DNA from 2 places in the Mycobacterium pseudokansasii genome. Region 1 is predicted to be linked to the other one. Evidence: predicted binding sites of a transcription regulator. Region 1 holds the regulator's gene; the other holds the start of a gene.
What was found. The regulator LexA, encoded in region 1, represses DNA repair genes until DNA is damaged. The targets are predictions, from matches to a motif close to CGAACANNTGTTCG.
Positions count from the first base shown of each region.

Region 2: a site for LexA is predicted at 5,071-5,084, ahead of cofD (2-phospho-L-lactate transferase). Genes of this name have one in related genera too.

Region 1 is NZ_UPHU01000001.1:2,269,373-2,281,699, forward strand. Features, by position in the region: gene EET10_RS10310 (TerC/Alx family metal homeostasis membrane protein) at 1-586, opposite strand, end outside; gene EET10_RS10320 (sunset domain-containing protein) at 878-3,133, shown strand; gene lexA (transcriptional repressor LexA) at 3,175-3,855, opposite strand; gene EET10_RS10330 (LysM peptidoglycan-binding domain-containing protein) at 4,213-4,719, shown strand; gene nrdR (transcriptional regulator NrdR) at 4,886-5,350, shown strand; gene EET10_RS10340 (peroxynitrite isomerase) at 5,381-5,866, shown strand; gene EET10_RS10345 (PhzF family phenazine biosynthesis protein) at 5,869-6,555, opposite strand; gene EET10_RS10350 (alpha/beta fold hydrolase) at 6,601-7,626, opposite strand; gene EET10_RS10355 (proteasome assembly chaperone family protein) at 7,683-8,657, opposite strand; gene sthA (Si-specific NAD(P)(+) transhydrogenase) at 8,944-10,350, opposite strand; gene EET10_RS10365 (DUF4192 domain-containing protein) at 10,465-11,541, shown strand; gene ideR (iron-dependent transcriptional regulator IdeR) at 11,542-12,234, opposite strand.
Region 2 is NZ_UPHU01000001.1:1,399,441-1,411,767, forward strand. Features, by position in the region: gene manB (mannose-1-phosphate guanylyltransferase) at 1-313, shown strand, start outside; gene EET10_RS06420 (NUDIX hydrolase) at 368-916, opposite strand; gene EET10_RS06425 (Eco57I restriction-modification methylase domain-containing protein) at 913-2,493, opposite strand; gene EET10_RS06430 (coenzyme F420-0:L-glutamate ligase) at 2,490-3,830, opposite strand; gene cofD (2-phospho-L-lactate transferase) at 3,827-4,816, opposite strand; gene EET10_RS06445 (WhiB family transcriptional regulator) at 5,181-5,528, shown strand; gene EET10_RS06450 (metallopeptidase family protein) at 5,577-6,110, opposite strand; gene EET10_RS06455 (DUF3499 domain-containing protein) at 6,176-6,634, shown strand; gene EET10_RS06460 (phosphomannomutase/phosphoglucomutase) at 6,770-8,164, shown strand; gene EET10_RS06465 (hypothetical protein) at 8,161-9,249, shown strand; gene manA (mannose-6-phosphate isomerase, class I) at 9,257-10,483, shown strand; partial or broken gene EET10_RS06475 (FAD-dependent oxidoreductase) at 10,474-11,891, opposite strand; gene EET10_RS06480 (FAD-dependent oxidoreductase) at 11,920-12,327, opposite strand, start outside.

The DNA of each region.
Region 1 (12,327 bases):
CGAGCAGCAGCGGCGTCATCACCCGCTTGCCGTTTTCGACGACGAACAATCGGTCGCCGTTGTAGTCCGGGGATGTCCGCAAGAATCGGTTGGCAAGCCGCAGGATCAGGTTGTCATTGCGGGTTTCGGGCTGTTCCGGTTTGGCGAGGTTGCCCGCCATGACCAGCAGACCCAAGCCGAACGCGTAGAACGCCCAGTTGAAGTTGTCGATGAGCGCGGCCCCCAGCAGGATGAACCCGGTGCGCGCGACGAGCGCGAACGCAATACCGAACAACAGCACCTTCTGCTGAGCGACCCGCGGAACCCCGAAGCTGCTGATGATCACCAGAAATACGAACAGGTTGTCGACGGACAGTGCCTCGTTGCTCAAGTAGCTCGCGAAGTACTCGATTCCCATGGCAGCGCTGCCGAAGACGGCCACCGCGACACCGAACAGCACGGCGATGCCGATGAACATCGCCGACCACAGCGCGGACTCCCGTAGCGTCGGGCCATGCGTATGTCGTACGTGGAAGACGTAATCCACCAGCATGAGGGCCGTGATCATGACGATCGTGAGGACCCAGACAACTACGGAAACACCCATGTCAGCTGGGTATCCTCTCGTTGGGTCAGTCGGGCTGGGCTCTCGGGCACGGTAGCGTACAACCGGTGCGGACCGAGTTGCGGTTCCTCGCGACACGCACGCGATCCGGCATCATTTCGGAATCAGCTGGGTATCCGTTTTCGGAATATTTACGATTTGACTTCGCATTTGTCGTTCGCTAGAGCAAAGTTATGCGGGCCCGGCGACGATGCGGAACGTAGCTGGGGGACGGCCCACAGGTGAGAAATCCGCCAGCTCGCGGCGCGGGCAGGGCATCGGCTGGGAGGCTTGGTGAACGGGCAGAGAGGTCAATTGAGCAGGCTGGTCGGGTGTGCGTTGCTCAGCTTGGCGGCTACGGTGCTGGCTGTCGGGCTGCTGGCGCCTACTGCCGCAGCGTCTCCGATAGGTGATGCGGAAGCCGCCATGATGGCCGCGTGGGAGAAGGCAGGGGGCGAGACATCGACGCTCGGCGCCCGGAAAGGTGACGTCTATCCCGTCGGGGATGGGTTCGGCCTGGACTTCGACGGCGGCAAGATGTTTTACACCACGGATACGGGCGCCAAATATCTGTACGGCCCGGTCCTGGCAAAATACGAGGCGCTGGGCGGGCCGGCCGACAGCGATTTGGGATTTCCCACCATCAACGAGGTTCCTGGCCTCGCCGGCCCCGACAGTCGGGTCAGCACCTTTTCTGTCAGCGACAATCCGGTGATTTTCTGGACGCCCGACCACGGCGCGTTCGTGGTGCGCGGCGCGATGAACGCTGCGTGGGACAAACTCGGCAGCTCTGGGGGCGTGCTGGGTGCCCCGGTCGCCGATGAAACCTACGACGGCGACGTCGTATCCCAGAAGTTCACCGGCGGCGAAGTCTCCTGGAACAAGAAGACCAAAGATTTCACCACCAACCCGGCGGTATTGGCGGATCAGCTGAAGGGCTTGCAGGTGGCGCTCGACCCCGCCGCCGCCATCAACATGGCCTGGCGCGCCGCCGGTGGCGCCGCCGGCCCGTTGGGTGCCAAGAAGGGCGCGCCGTACCCGATCGGCGGTGACGGTATTGCCCAGGACTTTGTCGGCGGCAAGATCTTCTTCAGTCCGGCCACCGGTGCGAACGCCGTGGAGGGCGCGATCCTGGCCAAGTACGAGTCGCTGGGCGGGCCGGTCAGCAGCGACCTTGGTTTCCCCGTCGCCAACGAGTCCGACGGCGGCATCACGCCGGCCAGCAGGATCGCGGCGTTCTCTGCCGCGGACAAGCCGGTGATTTTCTGGACCCCGGATCACGGCGCCTTTGTGGTGCGGGGAGCGATGAAGGCCGCCTGGGACAAGCTCAAAGGTGCCACCGGAAAACTCGGTGCGCCGGTTGCCGACCAGACCGTGGACGGCGATGTGGTGTCGCAGAAGTTCACCGGCGGCAAGGTGTCGTGGAACCGCACGAGCAACACATTCACCACCGACCCGGCGAACCTGGCGCCGCTGTTATCCGGGCTGCAGGTGTCCGGGCAGAATCAGCCCAGCACGTCGGCGGCTCCATCGCACGGCAAGAAGTTCACCTGGCACTGGTGGTGGCTGGTGGCCGTGGTCCCGGTCGTGCTGCTGATCGTGATGTTCGTGTTGGTCGTGTTGGGTGTGCGCCGGCGGCGCACCGGCCAGCCCGCCGCCTACGAGGCATACGAGCACGAGCAGGATCGCGATGTGGAGGCCGGCTATGACGCCGCCGGTGGGCGCTGGCCGCACGACGACATCGATTTCGGCTCCGAAGACTTCCCGGTTGACGACCAGCAGCTGCAGGAACATCGCGGTCCGGATGCCGGGGCGGCGTCGCGGGTCAGCTGGCCACGGGGCGCCGCGACCAGTGCTGGTGTCGACGAATACGCCTCTAGCGGTGGTGAATACGGCGGCGACGCACTACGCGCGTCGGATATGGGCTTCGAGTTTGACGAAGAAAATCCCGACGCGGTGGATACCACGCCGACGCCCATCGTGACCCGCGCCGACCTCGCGGAGGCGGCGGTTCCCGAGCCCGACGTTCCAGAAACCGTGACCGGGGAGCCCGTGGTACCGGAAAGATATGCGCCGGAAGCGGCGGTTCCGGAGGCAGCGGCTCCCGAAGTAGCCGTGCCGGAGACCGCGGTTGCGGATGCCGCCTTCCCGGATGCTTTCGCCCCGCGCGCTGCCTCCGCCGATGCCGAGCCCGGCTACGGCGAGCCCGGCTACGCGGAGGCGTTCCCGGAAGCCTTCCCGGAGGTTTCAGCTCCTCAGGGGAGGGCGGGGCGCCACGCTGCCGCAGAGCCTGAGGATGAGCCGCAAGCGCCGGAATCAGCTCTCACGGCCACGGTTGCTTCCGGGCCGAGCCCGGCTGCGCGGCCGACCATCCACATGCCGCTGGACCACGACCCATACCAGGCACCAGAGGGATATCCGATCAAAGCCAGTGCCCGGTTCGGCTTGTATTACACGCCCAGCAGCGCGCTCTATTACGACACGCTCGCCGAGATCTGGTTTGCCAGCGAGGACGCCGCCCAAGCCAACGGTTTCATCAAAGCGGACTAGGAATCCGGCTCCCGGCGATGTCTGCCCGGTGGCGCTGGGCCCTATATCTTGCGGATCACCGTGACGACCTTGCCCAGTACCGTTGCGTCGTTGCCGGGTATCGGGTCGAAGGCCGGATTGTGGGGCATCAGCCACACCTGACCGCCTGCGCGCTTGAAGGTCTTGACGGTGGCATCGCCGTCGATCATGGCCGCGACGATGTCGCCGTTGTCGGCAACGTTCTGCTGTCGCACGACCACCCAGTCGCCGTCGCAGATCGCGGCTTCGACCATCGAGTCGCCGACGACCTTGAGCAGGAAGAGCGTCCCCTCGCCGACCAGCTCGCGCGGCAGCGGGAACACGTCTTCGACCGCTTCCTCGGCAAGTATCGGGCCGCCGGCCGCGATGCGCCCGAGCACCGGGACAAAGGTGGGCTCGGGCAGGGCGTCGGAGCCGGCGACGTCGGTGACCGCCGCCGGTGTCATGACGTCTTCGGCACCGCGGACGTCCACCGCACGCGGGCGGTTCGGGTCACGTCGCAGATAGCCCTTACGCTCCAGAACTCGCAGTTGGTGGGCTACTGACGAAGTCGACGTGAGACCGACGGCATCGCCGATTTCGCGGATGCTGGGGGGATATCCGCGGTTGGTGACCGAGGTGCGGATGACGTTCAAGATGGTGCGCTGCCGCTCGGTGAGTGCGGGGTCCACGGAACCGACTGAGGGGGCGTTGCTGTCGCTCATGGCACTGAATGTAACCCGACGGCGCCCGAGAATCAAACATGTGTTCGACCGGTGTGTCGGAACGGGCTTGACGTCCGTCCTAGCCCGGTCCTAGCCCGGTCCTGCCGCGGCTGACCCGCTCCTGGTCCGGTCCTGCCGCGGCTGACCCACTGAGGTGCTGAATTACAAATGCGTAACTATTCACGCGATCGGGTATCCGTGCCTCATGGCAGCGATGGCGACCGACCGGCCTTGTCGGTGGCACGGTTTAGCGTTTTGTTCGCGCGACACGCTTCGATCAGATGTTCGGCAATCGAACACGTAATCGACTAGGGTGTCGAACGCATGAGCGACGAATTCTCGGGCGGAGGAACGAACATGACACTCACGCAGGCATTCCCGGCGCGTACCCGTGGCGTGCCCCTGCCGGCCAGCAGGCCGGCTAGCAGGCCCGTTCGTGAGCCTCTTGGGGCCCGGGGCGGGACGGCACCGCCACGGCGGCCGGGGCCGTGCCGGCCGGGCGGCGCGTCGCTGCGCTACCAGGGTACTGGCCTGGCGATATCGACGGCTCCGCATTGCAGGCGTCCCGTCTCGGTGGCGACCACGGTGGGTCTGGCGGTGCTTGCCGGGATGATCACGCTATGGCTGGGCCTGATGGCGCATTTCGGAGAGCTGGTCAACGGCACTTCCGCGGACTCGTCGGCTCGCGTGCCCGACCGGCTTGCCGTGGTACGAGTGGCGGCCGGCGAGTCGTTGCAGGACGTGGCGGCCCGGGTTGCGCCCGATACGCCGGTGCGTCGGGTTGTCGAACGGATCCGAGAACTCAACGACCTGGATTCGTCGATGCCTGTCGCCGGGCAGACGTTGATCGCGCCGGTCGGCTGACGACACCATGCAAGATGGCGGCGAAAACCGCAGCGCGCCAACGTTTCCGAGATGCCGTGGAATCGAACACGCGTGGATGGCGACGGCGTTGGCAGTGTGCGGGAGCGCGCAGGTAGTCTCGGAGAGGTCTGAAACACCGGGATGCCATGACGGCGAAGGAGCGGCCATGCACTGTCCGTTCTGCCGGCATCCCGACTCGCGGGTGATCGACTCACGGGAAACCGATGAGGGCCAGGCGATCCGGCGGCGCCGGTCGTGCCCGGAATGCGGGCGACGTTTCACCACCGTGGAGACGGCGGTCCTGGCTGTGGTCAAGCGCAGCGGGGTCTCCGAACCGTTCAGCCGGGAAAAGGTCATCAGCGGGGTGCGGCGGGCGTGTCAGGGTCGCCACGTCGACGATGACGCGCTGAACCTGCTTGCCCAGCAGGTGGAAGACACAGTGCGGGCCGCGGGGTCGCCCGAGGTGCCCAGTCACGACGTCGGTCTGGCCATCCTGGGGCCGCTTCGCGAACTCGACGAGGTTGCCTATCTGCGTTTCGCATCGGTGTACCGGTCTTTTTCGTCGGCCGAGGATTTCGAGCGGGAGATCGAGGCACTGCGTGCCCACCGCAACGTATCGACTTCACGCTGATTCGGGTGCGACGCCGTTAGGATCCCTGTCATGCCTCCGGAGCTGCATCCCGACCTTGGACCCTTGGAGCCATTGCTGGGCACATGGGTGGGCCGGGGTGCCGGTGAATATCCCACGATCGAGCCGTTCGAGTATTTCGAAGAGGTCGTGTTCTCACATGTCGGCAAGCCGTTTCTCGTGTACGGGCACAAGACCCGCGCGGCGGACGACGGCAGGCCTTTGCATGCCGAGGCGGGTTACCTGCGTGTTCCCCAGCCGGGGCACGCAGAGTTGGTCTTGGCGCACCCCAGCGGCATCGCCGAAATCGAGCTAGGCACGTATTCGGCGGGCGACGACGCCGTGCACCTCGAGTTGGCCACCACAACCATCGGATTGACTCCCACCGCAAAAGAGGTTACGGCGATCACCCGGTCCTTCAGGGTCGCCGGCGACGAGCTCTCGCACTCGTTGCGGATGGCCGCTGTCGGGCAACCCTTACAGCATCACGTCGCCGCCATGTTGCACCGTCAGCGTTGACGTCAAACCAGTTGCATCACACCGTCATCGGCGACCAATCCGGCAACCGTGACCCAGCCCTCGGCGCTCCATGTCGTCTTGAGCACCGATCCCTTGCCCTGCGTGATGGTCAGGTCGCGGCTTAGGTAGTCGGTGATCCGCATGGCCGCCGAACCGGTTGCTTCGTCTTCCTCGACCCCCAGATTGGAGGCGAACATCCGGGCCCGCAGGGCGCCGGCAGGCTCGTCGGTCCAGGTCCACAGGTAATGCGAGGTGTCGTCGGAGAAGTCGTCGGGGTCCGCGGCCGCCAGGGCATCGAGTGAGTCGAGATGATGGATGGCCAATTCGGGTGCCCATTCGGCCCGTGCGCTGATGGCGGTCACGTCGTTGGCATAGCTGACCTGCACGAGACCCGCCGGCACGTGCAGTGTCTTGATCGGCATTCCCCGCTCACGCAGCCACCACGACACACCTACGATCGGATGTCCGGCGAACGGAAGGCTGGTACGGGGAGTGTGGATGGTGGCGTGGGCGGTGTGCGAGCCGGCGGTCGGGAGGTCGACGAAAATGGTCTCGCTGTAGCCCAATTGGTTTGCCAGGTGCTGTCGGTCGCGGGGTTGGACCCGGCTCGCATCGACTATGCCGAGCGGGTTGCCGAAGTTGCCCTCGGAGTCGGTGAACACCCGCAACACCGTTACCTCGATGCCCATGGCCCGACTGTACGACGCCGCACGAATCGATGACGGCCGGGTTGATCAGGTGGCGCTGCGTTCATCGGAACCCATCGCACTGAGCACGGCGATGCGGGTATCGGCCGGGCCGGAAACGGCTCCTTCGCCACCGCCGGTACGAAGCAATGCCCGAAGCGCGGCCTGATCGTATTCGGCCGGTTCGGTGCTGTCGATGAAGCGTTGCACGGTGTCGATGAAGCGGGCGGGATCGTCATGGAACGGGAAATGCCCGGAGCCCTCGAAGATTTCCAGGTGCGAGCCGGGCATCGCGGCGTGTGCCAGCCGGGCGTGGCGGACGGGGACCACGACGTCGCGGCTGCCCCAGATGATCTGCACCGGGATGGCCTGGGTCAAATAGCATCGGTCCAGCATGGTGACGATCTGCCCGCGCCAGTCCACCACGGCGCGCAGTGTGCGCGTGAACGCAGACGAGGCCGTCGGCTCGGGCAGGTCGTCCAGGATCCGCAGCACGTTGGGCAGGTCGCGGCCCAGGGCGGTTGAGCCGATTGCCAGCCCCAGCGCCCGCCCGACCACCTGAACCGTCGGCCGAACCATCGGCAACCGCAGCAATGCCAGCGCCTCGGCACCCATTGGCAGCGAGGCCAACCGGAACACGACGTTGACGTCCTTGGTGACGCCACCGGCGCCGACCAGGATCAGGCGGTCGACCAGCTGGGGAAACTGGTAGGCGAATTGCATCGCCACGCCGCCCCCGAGCGAATGACCGATGACCGTCACCCGCTCGATGTCGAGCACGCTGAGCAGGTCGCGCATGCCATTGGCGTAGGCGGCCACCGAGTAGTCGGCGCGCGGCTTATCGGACTTTCCATGACCCAACAGGTCGGGAGCAATCACGGTGAACCGCTGCGCAAGTTTGGCGTGGATGCCGGTCCAGGTCGTCGAATTGTCCCCGATGCCGTGGACCAGCAGGATCGCCGGCCCGGATCCGGCGATCCGGAACGCGCGCTTGTAACCGTGAATAGTGCGGAACTGCAGCGAAGGTGCCGTTATTTCGCGCACTGGGCGAAGATTGCGCTTCCGCTCGGTCATTCGCCAACCTCGTTGTCGGGCCGCCTACGGCTTTCTCGGGGGCGGTGTTGGAGGCATCAAGCCTGGTCGTCGTCGCGCTTCTTCTCTGCCTGCTGGGCCAGAAACCGCTCGAACTCCGCACCCAACTCGTCGCCGCTAGGCAGATCCTCGTCACGCGTGAGTAACGATCTGTTTTCCTGAGCGTCGATGAAGGCATCGTACTGGCGCTCGAGGGCGGCCACCACTTGGGCGACTTCTGCGCTTGCCTGGACTTGTTCGTCGATCTTGGCCCGGATCTCCGCCGCGGCTTCTGCCAACGTCGCCAATGGCAGTTCCAACGATCCCGTCTTGGCGACTTGCTCGAGCAGGGACTGCGCGGCCGCCGGGTAGTCGGTCTGCGTCAGGTAGTGCGGGACGTGCACGGTGAATCCGACGACCTCATGACCATGCTGCGCCATCCGGTATTCCAACAGGTTCGACGCGCTTGCCGGAACCTGGATTTCGGAGATCCACGGCTGGAAGTCGGCGATCAGTTCCGGATTGTTGGAGTGGGCGGTCATCGTGATCGGGCGGGTATGCGGTACGGCCATGGGAACGGTGCCCAGGCCGATGGTCTGGCGGACTCCCAGGCGTTCGGCCAGCAGTCGCACGGCGGTGATGAATCGCTCCCATTTCAGGTCGGGCTCCAAACCGGCCAGCAGCAGAAACGGGGTGCCTACGCTGTCGCGCAGTGCGTACAGGCTGAGCTCGGGGTCGTCGTAGCTGGTGAAGTGGTCAGTCTTGAAGGTCATCAGCGGCCGTCGGGAGCGGTAGTCCAGTAATTCGTCGATCGCAAATGACGCGACCAGCTCGGTGTCCAATGACCCCTTCAGGTGGGCAGCGGCCAACCGAATTGCGTGGCCCGCGTCGGAAAAGCCCTCCAAAGCGTGCACCAACACCGGACCACGGCCATCCGACGTCGACAATTGCGGCGCCGGCAACTCGAGGTCGTACATGCCTGGTTGGCCGGGCTGGTAGTCCTGCGCCTCATCCCGGTCTTGATCGTGCGTCATGGGTGTTGCCTCCTCTCGGGGGTCTAACCGGGGCGCCCTGATCAGTGTCTCTCAAATCAACAGGCCCCGATGAACGAACATCTCACTTATGCGCACATCTTCATAACGCGAAAAGCTCCACGCCGTATTCGCGGCGAACCGCGACCGGCGACCGTGGACGCCCAAGTCGACAACCAAACCGCCGCCCGTCGTTCGACAAACACCGTCCCGCGCTACCGGCCCAGACCGAGTCGGCGCCCGGGCGATGCTTGGGCGACCGATTCCGAGGATACGGCCTCGCGATGCATTACCGGCGGAACTGATTTAGCGCCCGCACCTTGTTCATCACGTCGAGCGCTGCCACCTTGTAGGCCTCGGAGAATGTCGGGTAGTTGAAAACCGCGTCGACCAGGTACTCGACGGTGCCTCCGCACCCCATGACGGCCTGTCCGATGTGCACCATCTCGGTGGCACTGGTGCCGAAGATGTGTACTCCGAGTAGCTTGAGATCGTCGGTGGACACCAGCAGTTTGAGCATGCCGTAGGAGTCGCCGGCGATCTGGCCGCGGGCCAGTTCACGGTAGCGCGCCACGCCCACCTCGTAGGGAATGGATTCCTTGGTCAGTTCCACCTCGGTGGAGCCGACGTAGGAGATCTCGGGGATCGAATAGATGCCGATCGGCTGCAGGTCGGTGATCCCGTCGGTCGGTTCCCCGAACGCGTGGTAGGCAGCCAGCCGGCCCTGCTCCATCGAGGTCGCGGCCAAGGCCGGAAAGCCGATGACGTCGCCGACGGCGTAGATATGGTCCACCTTGGTCTTGAACTGTTCGTCCACCCATATTCGCCCGCGGCGTTCGACCTCCAGGCCGGCATTGGACAGGTCGAGGTGGTCGGTCTGGCCCTGGCGTCCGGCGGAGTACATCACCGTCTCGGCGGGAATCTGTTTGCCGCTGGCCAGGGTCGTGACGGTGCCCGCCGAGCCGACGTCGACCGCGGTGACCTCTTCACCGAACCGGAATGTCACCGCCAGGTCGCGCAGATGGAATTTCAGCGCCTCGACGACCTCGGGGTCGCAGAAGTCCAACATGTCTTCCCGCTTCTCGACGACGGTCACCTTGGTGCCCAGCGCGGCGAACATCGAGGCATACTCGATACCGATCACGCCGGCACCGACCACGACCATCGAGGCCGGGAGCGACTTGAGGTCCAAGATTCCGTCGGAGTCGAGGACCCTTTCTTCGTCGAATTCGACGCCGGACGGCCGGGCCGGCCTGGTGCCGGTGGCGATCACGATGTAATCGCCTGTGACAGTGGTCTTTTCGCGGCGCGTCTGGTCTTCGACCATGATGGTGTGCGGATCGATGAACCGGCCGTGCCCCACCAGCAGGTCGACCCGGTTGCGCATCAACTGATTGCGTACCACGTCGACTTCCTTGCCGATCACATGCTGGGTCCGGGCCAGCAAATCGGCCGGGGTGATCCGGTCCTTGACGCGGTAGCTCGCCCCGTAAAGTTCGCGCTGATTCATGCCGGTGAGGTAGAGCACCGCCTCTCGCAACGTCTTCGATGGGATGGTGCCGGTGTTGACGCACACGCCGCCCAGCATTCGGCCACGTTCGACGATCGCGACGGATTTGCCCAACTTAGCCGAGGCAATGGCCGCCTTCTGTCCACCAGGCCCAGAGCCGAGAACCACCATGTCGTACTCGCGCATCGACCCCATGAGATAGACAGTAGAACGCACAGTGGCGACTTCGTCCACAGGATGGCGGCCCAGGTGCCGGATGTGCGCACCGATTGACGGTGCCGGTCGCCAGCGTTGACGCCTATGACGAAGCATCGACCTGACTTTGAACTGAATCGCCCCGGGGCCCTGATCGCCGCGCTGCCGGCCATCCTCGGCTTCGTGCCGGAAAAATCGCTGGTCCTGGTCTCGGTGGCCGAGGGTGCACTGGGATCGGTGATGCGCGTTGACCTGTCGGAGGACCTTGGCCACCGGGTCGAGCAGCTCGCGGAGGTTGCCGCCGCGGCTGACCCCGAGGCCGCGATCGCGGTGATCGTCGATGCGGACGGAGCGCAGTGTCCGGGATGCAGCGACGAGTACCGGCGGGTGTGCGATGCGCTGACCGGGGCATTGGCGCAGCGTGACATCGTGCTCTGGGCGGCCCACGTGGTCGACCGCATCGCGGTCGGCGGACGCTGGCATTGTGTCGACGGCTGCGGTTCGGGTGGCGTCATCGACGACCCGGCGGCGTCGCCGCTGGCGGTGGCCGCGGTGCTCGACGGTCGGCGGCTGTACCCGCGGCGTGCCGATCTCGAGGCCGTCGTCGCGGTGGACGACCGGGCGCGCACCGACGCACTGGCCGTCACCATGAAGCGAGCGGCGGCCGAGCGTGAGATCGCTCAGCGTGCCGACCCGTTGGACTGTAGCCGTCGCGATGTGGAGAAGGCGATGGCCGCTGCCGCGCGGGTGGCCGACGGGCAACCGCTATCAGACGGGGAACTGGCCCAGTTGGGCTGTGCGCTCACCGACGTGCGGGTGCGCGACACGCTCTATGCCCTGGCGGTCGGTGAGAACTCCGGCCCGGCCGAGTCGTTGTGGGCAGTACTGGCCCGCGCGCTACCCGAGCCGTGGCGGGTGGAGGCGCTGGTATTGCTGGCGTTCAGTGCCTACGCCCGCGGCGACGGTCCGCTGGCCGGGGTGTCTCTGGAGACCGCGCTACGCTGCACGCCGAGTCATCGGATGGCCGGCATGCTGGACACGGCGCTACAGTCCGGGCTTCGGCCGGAGCACATCCGGGAACTGGCGACCACCGGCTATCGGTTGGCTCGGCAACTGGGCGTGCGGCTACCGCCGCGCCGGGCGTTCGGCTCATCCGGCCAATCCGGCCGATGTGCGGGGTAGTCAGACCTTCTCGACCTTCACGGCGTGCGCCATCGCATGGGGCAGGGTGACGTTCTCATGCCCCGGGATGACGATGGTCACGCCGCCTCCGGGACTGGTTTCGACCGTCACGCGGGCGTTCGGCACGACGCCGGCGTCTTTGAGCCGCGTGATCAAGTCGATGTCGCCCTGAACATGCTCGGTGAGCTGGCGAACCACTACTGCCACCGGCGGACCGGCCGGCAGCTCGGTCAACCGCACCAAGTTGGCGTCTTCGGCGCCGAATTCCGGCCCCACGCCCAGGTCCAACAAGCCCGGAATCGGATTGCCGAACGGAGACGTTGTCGGGTTGTTCAGCACCTTGACCAGACGACGCTCGACATCCTCACTCATCACGTGCTCCCACCGGCATGCCTCGGCGTGTACCTCTTCCCACGGCAACCCGATCACGTCGACGAGCAGTCGTTCGGCGAGGCGGTGCTTGCGCATCACCGCGATCGCCAGCGCCCGGCCCTTGTCGGTGAGTTCGAGGTGGCGATCCCCAGCCACCCGAAGCAATCCGTCCCGCTCCATCCGGGAAACGGTTTGGCTGACAGTAGGCCCGCTCTGCTCCAAGCGCTCGGCTATCCGGGCGCGCAGCGGCGTAACGCCCTCTTCCTCGAGGTCGTAGATCGTCCGCAAGTACATCTCGGTGGTATCAACCAAGTCGTTCATTCAGCATCCTCCGTTGCCGCCGAGTCTACTTGGCCAGCTGCGCATGTGGTTGGCCCAAAACGCCCCCGACAGCAGTATGCCCGCCGCTCATCG
Region 2 (12,327 bases), 870 kb from region 1:
TGACGGCGCGGCGATCTCGCCGGGGGCGCTGCTGATCGGTGGCACGGTCGTCGGGCGGGGCGCCGAGATCGGCCCCGGCGCCCGCCTGGACGGCGCGGTCATCTTCGACGGCGTCAAGGTCGAGGCGGGCAGCGTGATCGAGCGATCGATCATCGGCTTCGGCGCCCGTATCGGGCCGCGGGCGCTGATCCGCGACGGCGTGATCGGCGACGGCGCCGACATCGGCGCCCGCTGCGAGTTGCTGCGCGGCGCCCGGGTGTGGCCCGGGGTTTCCATTCCCGACGGCGGCATCCGCTACTCGTCCGACGTCTGAGCACCCTCCAACGTGACGCCAGCGTCACGCTCGACCGCGAACGTGACGCTGGCGTCACGCTCGGCGGGGCGCTTGAGTCGCTTGGGCGACCAGGTACGCCAGCCCGTGATCGGTTCCGGGTGGTAACTGCTCGGCCGGCCACCACCGCAGGTCCTCGGACTCCTCGCTGATCGCGATCTGCGCCCCGGCCGGCGCGTGCGCCATGAACTGCAGATCCAGATGACGCGTCGGAACCCCCAGCGAGCAGGTGACCGGATGGACGTGCACCGCAACGAGTTCGGGCGCCAACCGCAAACCGGTGATCCCGGATTCCTCGGTGGCCTCGCGCAGTGCCGCGGCGACGACGTCGCGGTCGTCGTCCTCGCAGTGGCCGCCCAGCTGCACCCAACGACCGAAACGGCGATGCAGGCACAGCAGCACCCGGCTGCCGCTGTCGTCGAGCACCAGCGTCGAGGCGGTGACGTGGCCGGCTTCGCACTCACGCCGGCACGCGTCGGCACGTGCATGTACGAACGCCAGCACGGCATGCCGTAGCGAGTCCTGGCCCGGATCGGGAGCCTGCCAATCGGTGAGGGTGGCGATCACCGAATCCCGGATGCTCAACGCGACCCCCGGTTGCGTCGGCGACCGCGAAGGGCAGTCCATGCCGCCCGGCAGTTCGCGACCAGGTCCGGCGACAGACCCAGCCCCTCGGTCAGGACATGACGATCCACAATGTCGAGGGCCTTCTCCATCTCGTTCGCCTTCAGGAGTAGATCGACGTCGCGGGCAAGTTCGGTGCTCGCGTACGCCGGCGGCGGGACCGGCAACAGCTCGGCCTCACCCGGCTCGAGCTCCAGGACGCCGCCGCCATAACTGCGGCCCATGATCTCGGCGAACGCGAACGTCGCGCTGTTGTGGAAGACGGCGGCAAGCCTTGCCGGATCGACGGTGGGGTCCACCCGCACCCGATGCACGGTGTCGGTGCTCGTCGCCGCGGCCGCATTGACCGTCAGGCGCGGCGCGCAGTGGATTTGGCGCAGCATGAAAAGGTCCGGAATCCACAGCGACGGGGTCCGCCACCACGGTTTGCGGATCGAGCACTTGTAACCCAGATGCACCCCGGCGGTTTCACCGGCGGCAAGGTGGGCGGCAAGAGCGGGATCTGCTGCCGGGGCCGCGGGGGCGTCCAGCAGCCAGGTTCGGTGCCCGGCGGCGATATCGCTTGCCCGGCAGTCGTCGTCGTAGACCAGACCGGTGAGTTGGGCACTGCGGGAGACCAGCGGAACGCAGTGCCGCTGCAGCCCCAGCGCGGCCGCCTCGGCGTCGGTGAAGGTGAAGAAGCTGTTGCGGCCGGTCACGATGCCCACGTCCACTTCCGCCAGCTCGCCGAGCCTGACCATGGTCCCGGACCGGCGCAGTGCGCGTAACAGCTCGATCTGACCCGGGTCGAGGAAATAGGTGGTCCACTTTTCTTTTTGGTGAAGGAGTGCCGGAGCGGTCTCGCCGGTGAGGTTCGCGCGCTCGAGCCCACCGGCATCGGCGAGGTTGACCGTGCGTATCCGCGCCGGACCCGCACCGACCACTCCGCAGAACAACACGACTTCTTGCAGGATCGCGTCGAATACCAATCGCTCGAAGGTCACCAGCGTGATTTCGTGATAACTGCTCAGCAGAAATTCCCGCAGCTGCGCGGCGTAACTGACCTGCAACAACTCCGCCGGAACCACCAGGCCCACTCGTCCGCCCTCGCGCACCAGGGCGGTGCTGGCCACGACGAACGGGACCCAGGCATTGGTCAGCTTCGTCGGGCGCAGGCCCGCGCTACGCATCAGTTCCAGGGCGGGTTCTCGTTGATCGGATGCCCAGTTGCCGAAGCGAATATAGGGCGGGTTGCCGGCGATGCCGTCCCAGCTGCCGGGTCGGGTCGTATGCCGCCAACGGAAAAAGTTGTCGACGTCGACGGCGGCGAATTCTCGCGACTTCTTCGCTTCCCGCTCAACGAGTTCCACACCGTGCGCCCGGGAGGTGAGGGCGGCCAGTTCGCGCAGGATCCGGCCATCTCCGCAGGAGGGCTCCAGTATCCGTGGGCCGGCCTCGCAGACCCAGCGAGCCAGGAACCGGGCCACAGCCGGCGGCGTGTAGTAGCCGCCGCGGACCTTGTCGGCGGACGCCGCGGCCTTACCCGCGAATGTCGTCATTTGCGGACCAACAGGTCCCCGACGGGCGCCGGCTCGCGCACCCCCGTCGGCTCTTGCGCGTAGCCGATCGCGATGGCGCCCAACGGCTCCCAGTCGGCAGGCAACTGCAATTCGGCACGCACCAGATCGGCGGCGAAGATCGTCGAGCCGATCCAGCAACTGCCCAGCCCACGCACCGCCAGGGCAACCAGCAGGGCTTGCACCGCGGCTCCGGCCGCGACGGTGAACATGGTGTGCTCGGCGTGGCCGCGCGCCGCGTCGGGGTAGACGTGGGCACCCTCCGGGACGAGCATCGGGATGACGACGTCGGGTGCGTCGTAGAGGATTTGGCCGCGGGCGACGCGGCGTTCGACGGCCTCGGCCGGCCTGCCGTCGCCGGCCAGATCGGAACGCCACTTGTCTTTCATCCGGTCGAGCAGCCGGGCGCGCACCGTCGGCGTCTGCAACCATACGAACCGCACCGGCCTGGTGTGGTGCGGGGCCGGCGCGGTGAGCGCCTCGGCGACCGCGGACTCGACGAGCTCCGGCGGCACCGGCTCGGCACTGAACCGGCGAACCGACGTGCGCAACAGCTGGGCCTGTCGGCGCCCCAGCTCGATGGCTTCGGCCGTGCCGAGCCAGAACAGGTCCTCGGCGCCCGGCCGCACCAAGCGCCGCGCCGTGGAGCCGTCGTCGCGGACCGGCAGCCCGCGGACCACGGCCACCGGCAGCGCCGTCAACTTGCCCTTGACCAGATCGGCGGCGGCGGCGATCTCGTCGGCGACCGCGATCTCGGTGACGACCAATTCGTTGCCGTGCCGGTCCAGGACGCCCGCATAGTCATGCAACACCGCCAGACCGGCGGCGCCGATCGCGGCGTCGATCTGGCCGCAACGCCAGGCGCGGCCCATGGTGTCGGTGACCACCACCGCCACGGCGACACCGAGGCGTTCGCGCAGTCCGGTGCGCAGGGTCGCGGCGCTGGCGTCGGGATCGACGGGCAGCAGCGCCAATTCATTCCGGTTGATGTTGGATCCGTCCACCCCGGCGGCGGCCTGGACCAGCCCGAGCCGGTTCTCGGTGATCAAGGTCTTGCCCTTGCGGGCCAGTACCCGTACGGCTTCATTGTCGATCAGCTTGCGCCGCAGCCGATCTCTTGCCTCGTCGGACTCCGGCGCCGGCACCAGCCGGCCCTCGCACTTGGACACCACCTTGCTGGTAACCACCACGACGTCACCGTCGCGCAGCCAGGGCGCGGCGGCGGCGATCGCCGCGCTCAGGTCGTCGCCGGGCCGGAATTCGGGAAGCCCGGTGACAGGCAAGATTTCGACGACCGATCCGGTGCCGTGCTCGCTCACGCCGCCACGCCCGCAAGCTCCAGCCCGGCGCTCACCATCTCAGCTGTTGCCTTCGGGTCGCTCATCAACAGCGGTATCGATCGCACCAGCACGCCATCGATGTCCGCCTGATCGCCCTCGGCCACCAGCCAGCAGTCGAGTATGCCGGTGGTGGTGCGCGAGCCGTAGTGCCGGCCAACGGCCACCGCGGTGGAATCCACCCCGATCACCGAGAGACACGCATCGGCCATGCCGCGCAACGGTTTTCCTCCAATAATTGGCGAGTAGCCGACGATCGGCGCCGGGGTGGCCCGCAGCGCGGCGCGGATGCCGGGGACCGCCAGGATGGCGCCGATGCTGACCACCGGGTTGGACGGAGCCAGCATGACGACGTCAGCCTCGGCAACGGCGGTCACCACTTCTGTTGTGGCACTCGCTGTTTCGGCGCCGATGAAGGCGAAGCTGTGGGTCGGGACCTGGGCACGGTAGCGCACCCACCATTCCTGGAAGTGGATGGCACGCTGGGATTGGGCGACCGGGTCGGTGATCACCACGTGGGTCTCGCAACGGTCGTCGCTGACCGGGAGCAATGTCGCCCCCGGTTGCCAGCGGTCGCACAGCGCCGCGGTGATCTGCGATAGTGGGTAGCCGGCCCGCAGCATCTGAGTGCGCACCAGGTGCGTGGCCAGATCCCGGTCGCCGAGCTGGAACCAGTCCGGCTGCACGCCGTAGCGCGCGAGTTCCTCTTTGGCGTGCCAGGTTTCGTCGCGATGACCCCAGCCGCGCTGCGGATCGACACCGCCGCCCAGGGTGTACATGCAGGTGTCCAGGTCCGGGCAGACCCGCAGCCCGTGGATCCAGGCATCGTCACCGATGTTGACCACGGCGGTCAATTCGTGACATGCGTCGTGTCCCGGTATGGCAAACTGTCCCAGGCCGAGCAACTGCTGGACCCCCAACAGAAAGCGGGCGCCGCCGACTCCCCCCACGAGAACGGTGACCTTCACATCGCAGGACAGTACCCGCCGGGGAAGGGGAGTCAGGGTGGGGTTGCCGCGCTTTCACGCCGGCCCCTGACGGGCGTTGTGACGAAGTGCACTAGACACGCCGTAGACCGAACCGAAACAGAATCGCGGAAATTTGATCACGAGATGGTATGGAAATGCGCCGGAATGCTTGACCCGGCTGCCCAATGCGTGTCTAATCACATGAGTGTCATTTCCCGGTTGGCCGGCCGGTTTCGGTGTCGCAGACCGAGATTCGATCACTAGTTCGAATTGGGTTAACTGCACATCAAAACAGTGGCAAACCATTTCACGATCTATTAGGTGAGGAGGCGGCGGCATGTCCTATGAGCACCTTAGGGGTGTGATGGCAGGCGCACCGCACACCGCTGCCGGCTCGGCGACAGTGCCATCGATGGAGATTGCCCGACCGCACTTGAGTTTGGTTCCCGACGCGTTCGAGCCCCAGCCGGCGCCGGCGCCCGCCGAGCCGCCCGCCGACCAGTGGCAGGACCGCGCCCTTTGTGCCCAAACGGATCCCGAGGCGTTCTTTCCGGAGAAAGGCGGCTCGACCCGCGAGGCAAAGAAGATCTGCCTTGGCTGCGAGGTGCGCCACGAGTGCCTGGAATACGCGCTGGCTCACGACGAGCGTTTCGGCATCTGGGGTGGCCTGTCCGAGCGCGAGCGTCGTCGCCTCAAGCGCGGCATTATCTGATCGGGATCTGATCGGGATCTGATCAGGGTCTGGAGGGCGGCCCGCTGCTCATTCGTCCTCGATCGTCGGGTCGACGACCGAGGGCTCGACATCCAGATAGCTGGCCACCTGGGCCACCAAGATTTCGTGCAACAACTCGCCAAGCTCCAGGGTGTCCTTCGCCCGTCGCTCAATTGGCTTGCGGAACAAGACAATTCGTGCTCGCGTCGCATTGCCGCGGACGTCGACTCCAGCCGGTATCAGCCGGGCAAGCGGGATCGGCCCGTCGGCGATGACTTCGGGCGGCCACTGCACGCTCTCGGGATCCTTGGCTGAGATGCGCGGGATCTCGTCCACCGCGACGTCCAATTCGGACACCCGGTCCTGCCAGTGGCGCTCGATGGGTTCGTAGGCTTCCAGCACCGCCATGTCGAACCGCTCGGACCGGCTGCGCCACCCCGGCACCGTCGGCGGCAGCAGCGGGCCACGCCACTCGCGGCCTCGGCGCCGCACCCGGCGCGCCGCCGCGGATCTGCCACCCGGCCGGCCGCTGCGCGGGTAGCCGCGGGAATCGCTCACGCGCCGATGGTAACGGTTGAACATCGCGCCCGGAACGGATGCGCGTGTCCGCCGCTTCGGCGGCGTTTCCGCACGATAGCCTTTCGGTCGTGAACGTACCCCGTCGCTGCTGCCGACCCGGGTGTCCGCATTATGCAGTGGCAACGTTGACGTTCGTCTACTCGGACTCGACGGCGGTCGTGGGTCCGCTCGCCACCGCACGTGAACCGCACTCCTGGGATCTGTGCGTCAGCCACGCCGGCCGCATCACCGCGCCGCGCGGGTGGGAGCTGGTGCGCCATGCCGGGCCGCTACCCACCAATCCCGATGAGGACGATCTGGTTGCGCTGGCCGACGCGGTGCGCGAGGGCGGCTCCGTGGCTGCCGCGGCCTATCCCGGCAGAAACGGCTCGCCGCACAACGGCTTCCCCGATCCCGTTGTGCACCACGCCGGTGTCCATACCGGTGCACATGCCACCGCCCCGACTGGTGGCGTGTTCGCGCCGTCCGAACATCGCGATGGACGTCGCCGCGGACACCTGCGCGTGTTGCCCGATCCCCCCGACTAGTCCCGACCAGCCCGGCCGATTCCCGCAGCCAGCAGCCGGTTCGGCTCCGGTCGACACCGATGCCGTCCGCGACTTCGCCGGGCCGATAGGCTGGCGGCCAAGGGACGAAGAAACCAAGTCGTCAGGAGCCCCGCCATGTCTTGGCCCGCCGCGGTTATCAATCGTGTTATCAAGGCTTATGACGTGCGCGGGTTGGTCGGGGAAGAGATCAATGAGTCGCTGACCGCCGATATCGGCGCGGTGTTCGCCCGGTTGATGCACGCCGAGGGCGCGCGGCAGGTGGTGATCGGCCACGATATGCGCGACAGCTCGCCGTCGCTGGCCGCCGCGTTTGCCGACGGGGTGACCGGACAGGGCCTCGACGTGGTGCGCATCGGTTTGGCGTCGACCGATCAGCTCTATTTCGCCTCGGGACTGCTGGACTGCCCCGGCGCGATGTTCACCGCCAGCCACAACCCCGCCGCATACAACGGCATCAAGCTGTGCCGGGCCGGTGCCAAGCCGGTGGGTGCGGACACCGGACTCATCGCCATCCGGGACGATCTCATCAATGGCGTGCCCGCCTATGACGGGCCGCCCGGAACGCGCACCGACCGGGATGTGCTGGACGACTACGGGAAATTCCTGCGATCGCTGGTCAATACCACCGACCTGCGGCCGTTACGGGTGGCCGTAGACGCCGGCAACGGGATGGCCGGCCACACCGCGCCGGCCGTGCTCGGCCCGATCGGCTCGATTACTTTGCTGCCCTTGTACTTCGAGCTCGACGGCTCGTTCCCCAATCACGAGGCCAACCCGCTCGACCCGGCCAACCTGGTGGACCTGCAGACGTATGTGCGTGACACCGGCGCCGATATCGGCCTGGCCTTCGACGGAGACGCCGACCGCTGCTTCGTGGTCGACGAGACCGGCCATCCCGTGTCGCCGTCGACGGTGACCAGCCTGGTGGCAGCGCGCGAACTCGGCCGGGAGATCGGCGCCACCGTGATCCACAACGTGATCACCTCGCGCGCGGTGCCCGAACTGGTCGTCGAGCGCGGCGGCACGCCACTGCGCTCGCGAGTCGGACACTCCTACATCAAGGCGCTGATGGCCGACACCGGCGCGATCTTCGGCGGCGAACACTCGGCCCACTACTACTTCCGCGACTTCTGGGGCGCCGATTCGGGGATGCTGGCCGCGCTGTATGTGCTGGCCGCCCTCGGCGAGCAGGACCGGCCGTTATCCGAGCTGACCGCCGACTACCAGCGCTATGAATCGTCGGGTGAGATCAACTTCCACGTGGCCGACGCCGAGGCCTGCGTGGAGGCGGTGCTGAAGTCGTTCGGCAACCGGGTCCAGTCCATCGACCACCTCGACGGGGTAACGGTGGATCTGGGCGACGACAGCTGGTTCAACCTGCGCAGCTCCAACACCGAGCCGTTGCTGCGGCTCAACGTGGAGGCCCGCACCGCCGAGGATGTCGATGCGGTGGTGCGGCAGGTCAGCGGTGAAATCGCGGGACAGCCGCAGGCGGAGGCCGGACCGTGAGCGCCGTCCAGTCGGTCGATCTCGAAGACGCCGACGGCCTGATCGCCGCCGACCGCGACGGCCTGTTGCGCGCCGCGTCGACCGCCGGTGCGCAGGTGCGGGCCATTGCCGCGGCACACGACGAAGGCGAACTGGACTTGCTGCGCGGCGGCGACCGGCCCCGAACGGTGATCTGGGTGGGCGGGCGGGGTCCCGCCGAGACGGCCGGGGCGATGCTGGTCTCCACGCTCGCGGCTGCGGCCGCCGAGCCGATCGCACTCGCCAGGGAGGCACCGCCCTGGGTGGGTCCGCTTGACGTGCTCATTGTCGCCGGCGACGACCCCGGTGATCCCGCACTGGTCGCAGCGGCCGCGACCGGCGTGCGCCGAGGGGCGCGGGTCGTCGTCGTGGCCCCCTATGCGGGTCCGCTGCGCGACTCCACGGCCGGTCGAGTCGCGGTGCTGGAACCACGACTACGCGTTCCCGACGAGTTCGGGTTGTGTCGCTACCTGGCCGCGGGCCTGGCCGCGCTGAGCACCGTGGACCCCAGGTTGCAGATCGACCTGGTATCGCTGGCCGACGAGCTCGATGCCGAGACGCTGCACAACAGCGCCGCCCGCGAGGTGTTCACCAACCCGGCCAAGACGCTTGCCGCGCGCGTAGCGGGACGCCGGGTTGCGCTGACCGGTGACAACTCCGCCACCCTGGCCCTGGCCCGCCACGGCAGCTCGGTGCTGCTGCGGATCGCGCAGCAGGTGGCCGCGGCCGCCTGGCTGGCCGACGCGGTGGTGGCGCTGCGGGCCGGCACTGCCGGCTATTCGGGGGATGCCTTGTTCCACGACGAGCAGATCGACGGCCCGCTGCCCGAGCGGATGCGGGTGCTGGCGCTGACGCTGGCCGGGGAGCGGACGGTGGTCGGAGCCCGGATCGCCGGGCTGGACGACATCTACCTGGTCACGGCTGAGGACGCGACGCAGGACCCCGTCACGGCCGGATCGGATGGCCTGCTGATACCGGCCGAGGCTCAACGTCCCGAACAGCAACTGGCAATATTGGCCGTTCGGCTGGAGATGGCTGCGGTGTATTTGCGACTGGTGCGGGGATAGATACAAGGTGGAATTACTACGGGGAGCGTTACGGACATACGCCTGGGGATCGCGTACCGCTATCGCCGAGTTCACTGGGCGGCCGGTGCCGGCCGCCCACCCCGAAGCCGAACTCTGGTTTGGTGCGCACCCGGGTGACCCCGCCTGGCTGGAAACCGACAAAGGCGAAACCTCGTTGCTGGAAGCGCTGAGCGCCGATCCGGAGGGACAGCTCGGTCACGGGTCGCGGGCCCGGTTCGGCGATATGCTGCCGTTCCTGGTGAAGGTCCTGGCCGCCGACGAGCCGTTGTCGCTGCAGGCCCACCCCAGCGCCGAGCAGGCTATCGAGGGTTATCTACGGGAAGAACGGCTGGGCATTCCGGTGGCTTCGCCGGTGCGCAACTACCGCGACACCAGTCACAAGCCCGAGTTGCTGGTGGCGTTGCAGCCGTTCGAGGCGCTGGCCGGCTTCCGTCAGGCCGCCCGCACCCGCGAGCTGCTGCAAGCGCTGGCGGTGTCCGACCTCGACCCGTTCATCGACTTGCTCAGCGACCAATCCGACGCCGACGGCCTGCGTGCGTTGTTCACCACCTGGATCACCGCGCCCCAGCCCGACATCGACGTGCTGGTGCCCGCCGTGCTGGAGGGCGCCATTCACTACGTCAGCTCCGGCGCGGCGGAATTCGCCGCGGAAGTCAAGACGGTGCTGGAACTGGGCGAGCGTTACCCCGGCGACGCCGGGGTGCTCGCGGCGTTGTTGCTCAACCGGATCAGCCTTTCGCCGGGTGAGGCGATATTCCTGCCGGCCGGCAACTTGCACACCTATCTGCGTGGTTTCGCGCTCGAGGTAATGGCCAACTCCGACAACGTATTACGTGGCGGCCTGACCCCCAAGCACGTCGACGTGCCGGAGCTGCTGCGGGTGCTGGACTTCGCCCCGACAGCGGAGTCGGAACTGCGGCCGCCGATCCGGCGCGACGGGCTGGAGCTGGTTTACGACACCCCGGCCGAGGAGTTCGCGGTCGCGTTGCTGGCGCTCGACGCAGATCAGCTGGGCCACGAGATCGACGCACCCTGCAGCCATGAGGGCCCACAGATCTTGTTGTGCACCGAGGGTTCGACCATGATCCATGGAAAGTCGAAGTCGCTGACGCTCAAGCAGGGCATGGCTGCCTGGGTGGCCGCTGACGACGGCCCGATTCGGCTGCTCGCGCACGAGCCCACGAAACTGTTCAGGGCTACCGTAGGGCTGTGACGGCTTGCCGGCGGTCCGCGGCGGCTTGCCGGCGCTCGCCGAGCCACAGTCGCATGTTGTGGGCGATGGCCCGGCCGACGATCCGCGGCGGCGGAATCATGTACAGGCTGTCGAGCAACGAGAACCGGCGCAAAAACCATTCGGCCAGAACGGGATTCGTTTCGGCGGCGCCGAGGAATTGGTCGAACAACGCACCGGATGGCCGCCACCACCACGGGACCGGCCCGGTGACGCCGTGGTGGAAGGTGATGTCGCCGATGGCGTTCATCATCCACACCGGATACGTCGTCTTCCTGGTAAGCCGGGTGAATTCGGCGGCCAAATCCTTGCGGGGGTCTTTCCGGGTTGACTGAAGCGCCCGGCGCAGATTGCCGGCCTGCAGCGACGTCATCGTCATACCCTGCCCGAAGGTGGGGTTGAAGCTGGCCACGGCGTCGCCGAACGGGATGATGCCCGCCGGGAACCGCTCCAGCTTGTCGTAGCGACGCCACCTGCTGGCCGGGAAGGCATGCAGGACCGGGCTGCCCACGGGTTCGGCCTGGGCCAGGGCGGCGGTGAATCGGGCCGGCAGCAGCCGGTCGGCGAGGGCGCGCATCTCGGGGAAGGTCGACGGCGGCTTGGCATGGGCGACGCCGAAGGTGGTGATCACCCAGGTGCCGTCTTCGTAGCACAGCATGCCCAGGCCCAGCGACTGGTTATGTGAGGCGCCGGCGACCACCACCTTCTCCCGCAGCAGGCCCTCGGGGAGGCGGAACTGCTGGCTGGCGTAGTTGATGCCGATGTCCACGGTTTCCTCGGCCGGGCGCTGAAATCCCCACTGCGTCAACCAGACTGGTAGCCGGGTGCCCCGCCCGGCCGCGTCGACGACGACGTCGGCGGCCCGGAACTCGGGATCACCGTCGGCACCGTCGTCACGGGGAGCCAGCAGCAACCCGGTCACCCGCTGCCGGGCGGGCTCGAACCGTGGTTCGAGAACGAGTCGCTGCACGATCTCGACGTTGTCGATGTGGAGTACCCGCCGGCGCAGCTGCCATTCCAGATGCGGCCGGCTGGGCACGTAGGCGGTGAATTCTCTGCGCAGCGTGTGTGCTGTCCCCAGGACGTGGCCCGCGGCCCCGAAGTAGATGCAGTCCGGCCGGTTCTCCAGCATGGGCACACCGGCGGCGACCATGTCTTTCAACAGGCCGGGGAACAGGCCGTCGAATTCGCCTGCACCACGGGCCATCAGCATGTGCAGGTGCCGGTCTTGGGGAACGGTGGCGCGGTTGGCCGGCGTGTCCGGCAGCTCGTCGCGCTCGAAAACCGTCACCCGGCGGAAAAAATCCGAGAGCACCCGCGCCGCGCACAAGCCGGCGATGCTGGCCCCGATGACGACGGCGTGGTCTCTGGTGTTGGCCGTTGTCGACATGTTCCCCCGCATTCCCGCAGCGTACCGGTTAGCGCCGGCCAAGCCGGCGCTCGCGCAGCCACAGCCGCATGTTGTGCGCCACGGCGCGGCCGATGATCGGCGCCGACGGCACCGTGTACAGGCTGTCGAGGAGCGAGATACGGCGCAAAAACCATTCGGCCAGAACGGGATTGGTTTCAGCGGCACCGAGGAACTGGTCGTAGAGCGCGCCGACCGGCCGATACCAGCGCGGCATCGGCCCGTCGGCGTGTTGGAAGCAGCGGTCGGCGATCGCGTTCATCGTCCAGACCGGTCGGGTGATCTTGGCGGCGGCCCGGTTGAATTCGGTGGCCGGCTCGCCGGGTGCGGATTGCAGCGCCTGGCGCAGTTGGCCGGCCTGCAGTGCCGTCATCGTCATGCCCTGCCCGAAGGTGGGATTGAAGCTGGCGACGGCATC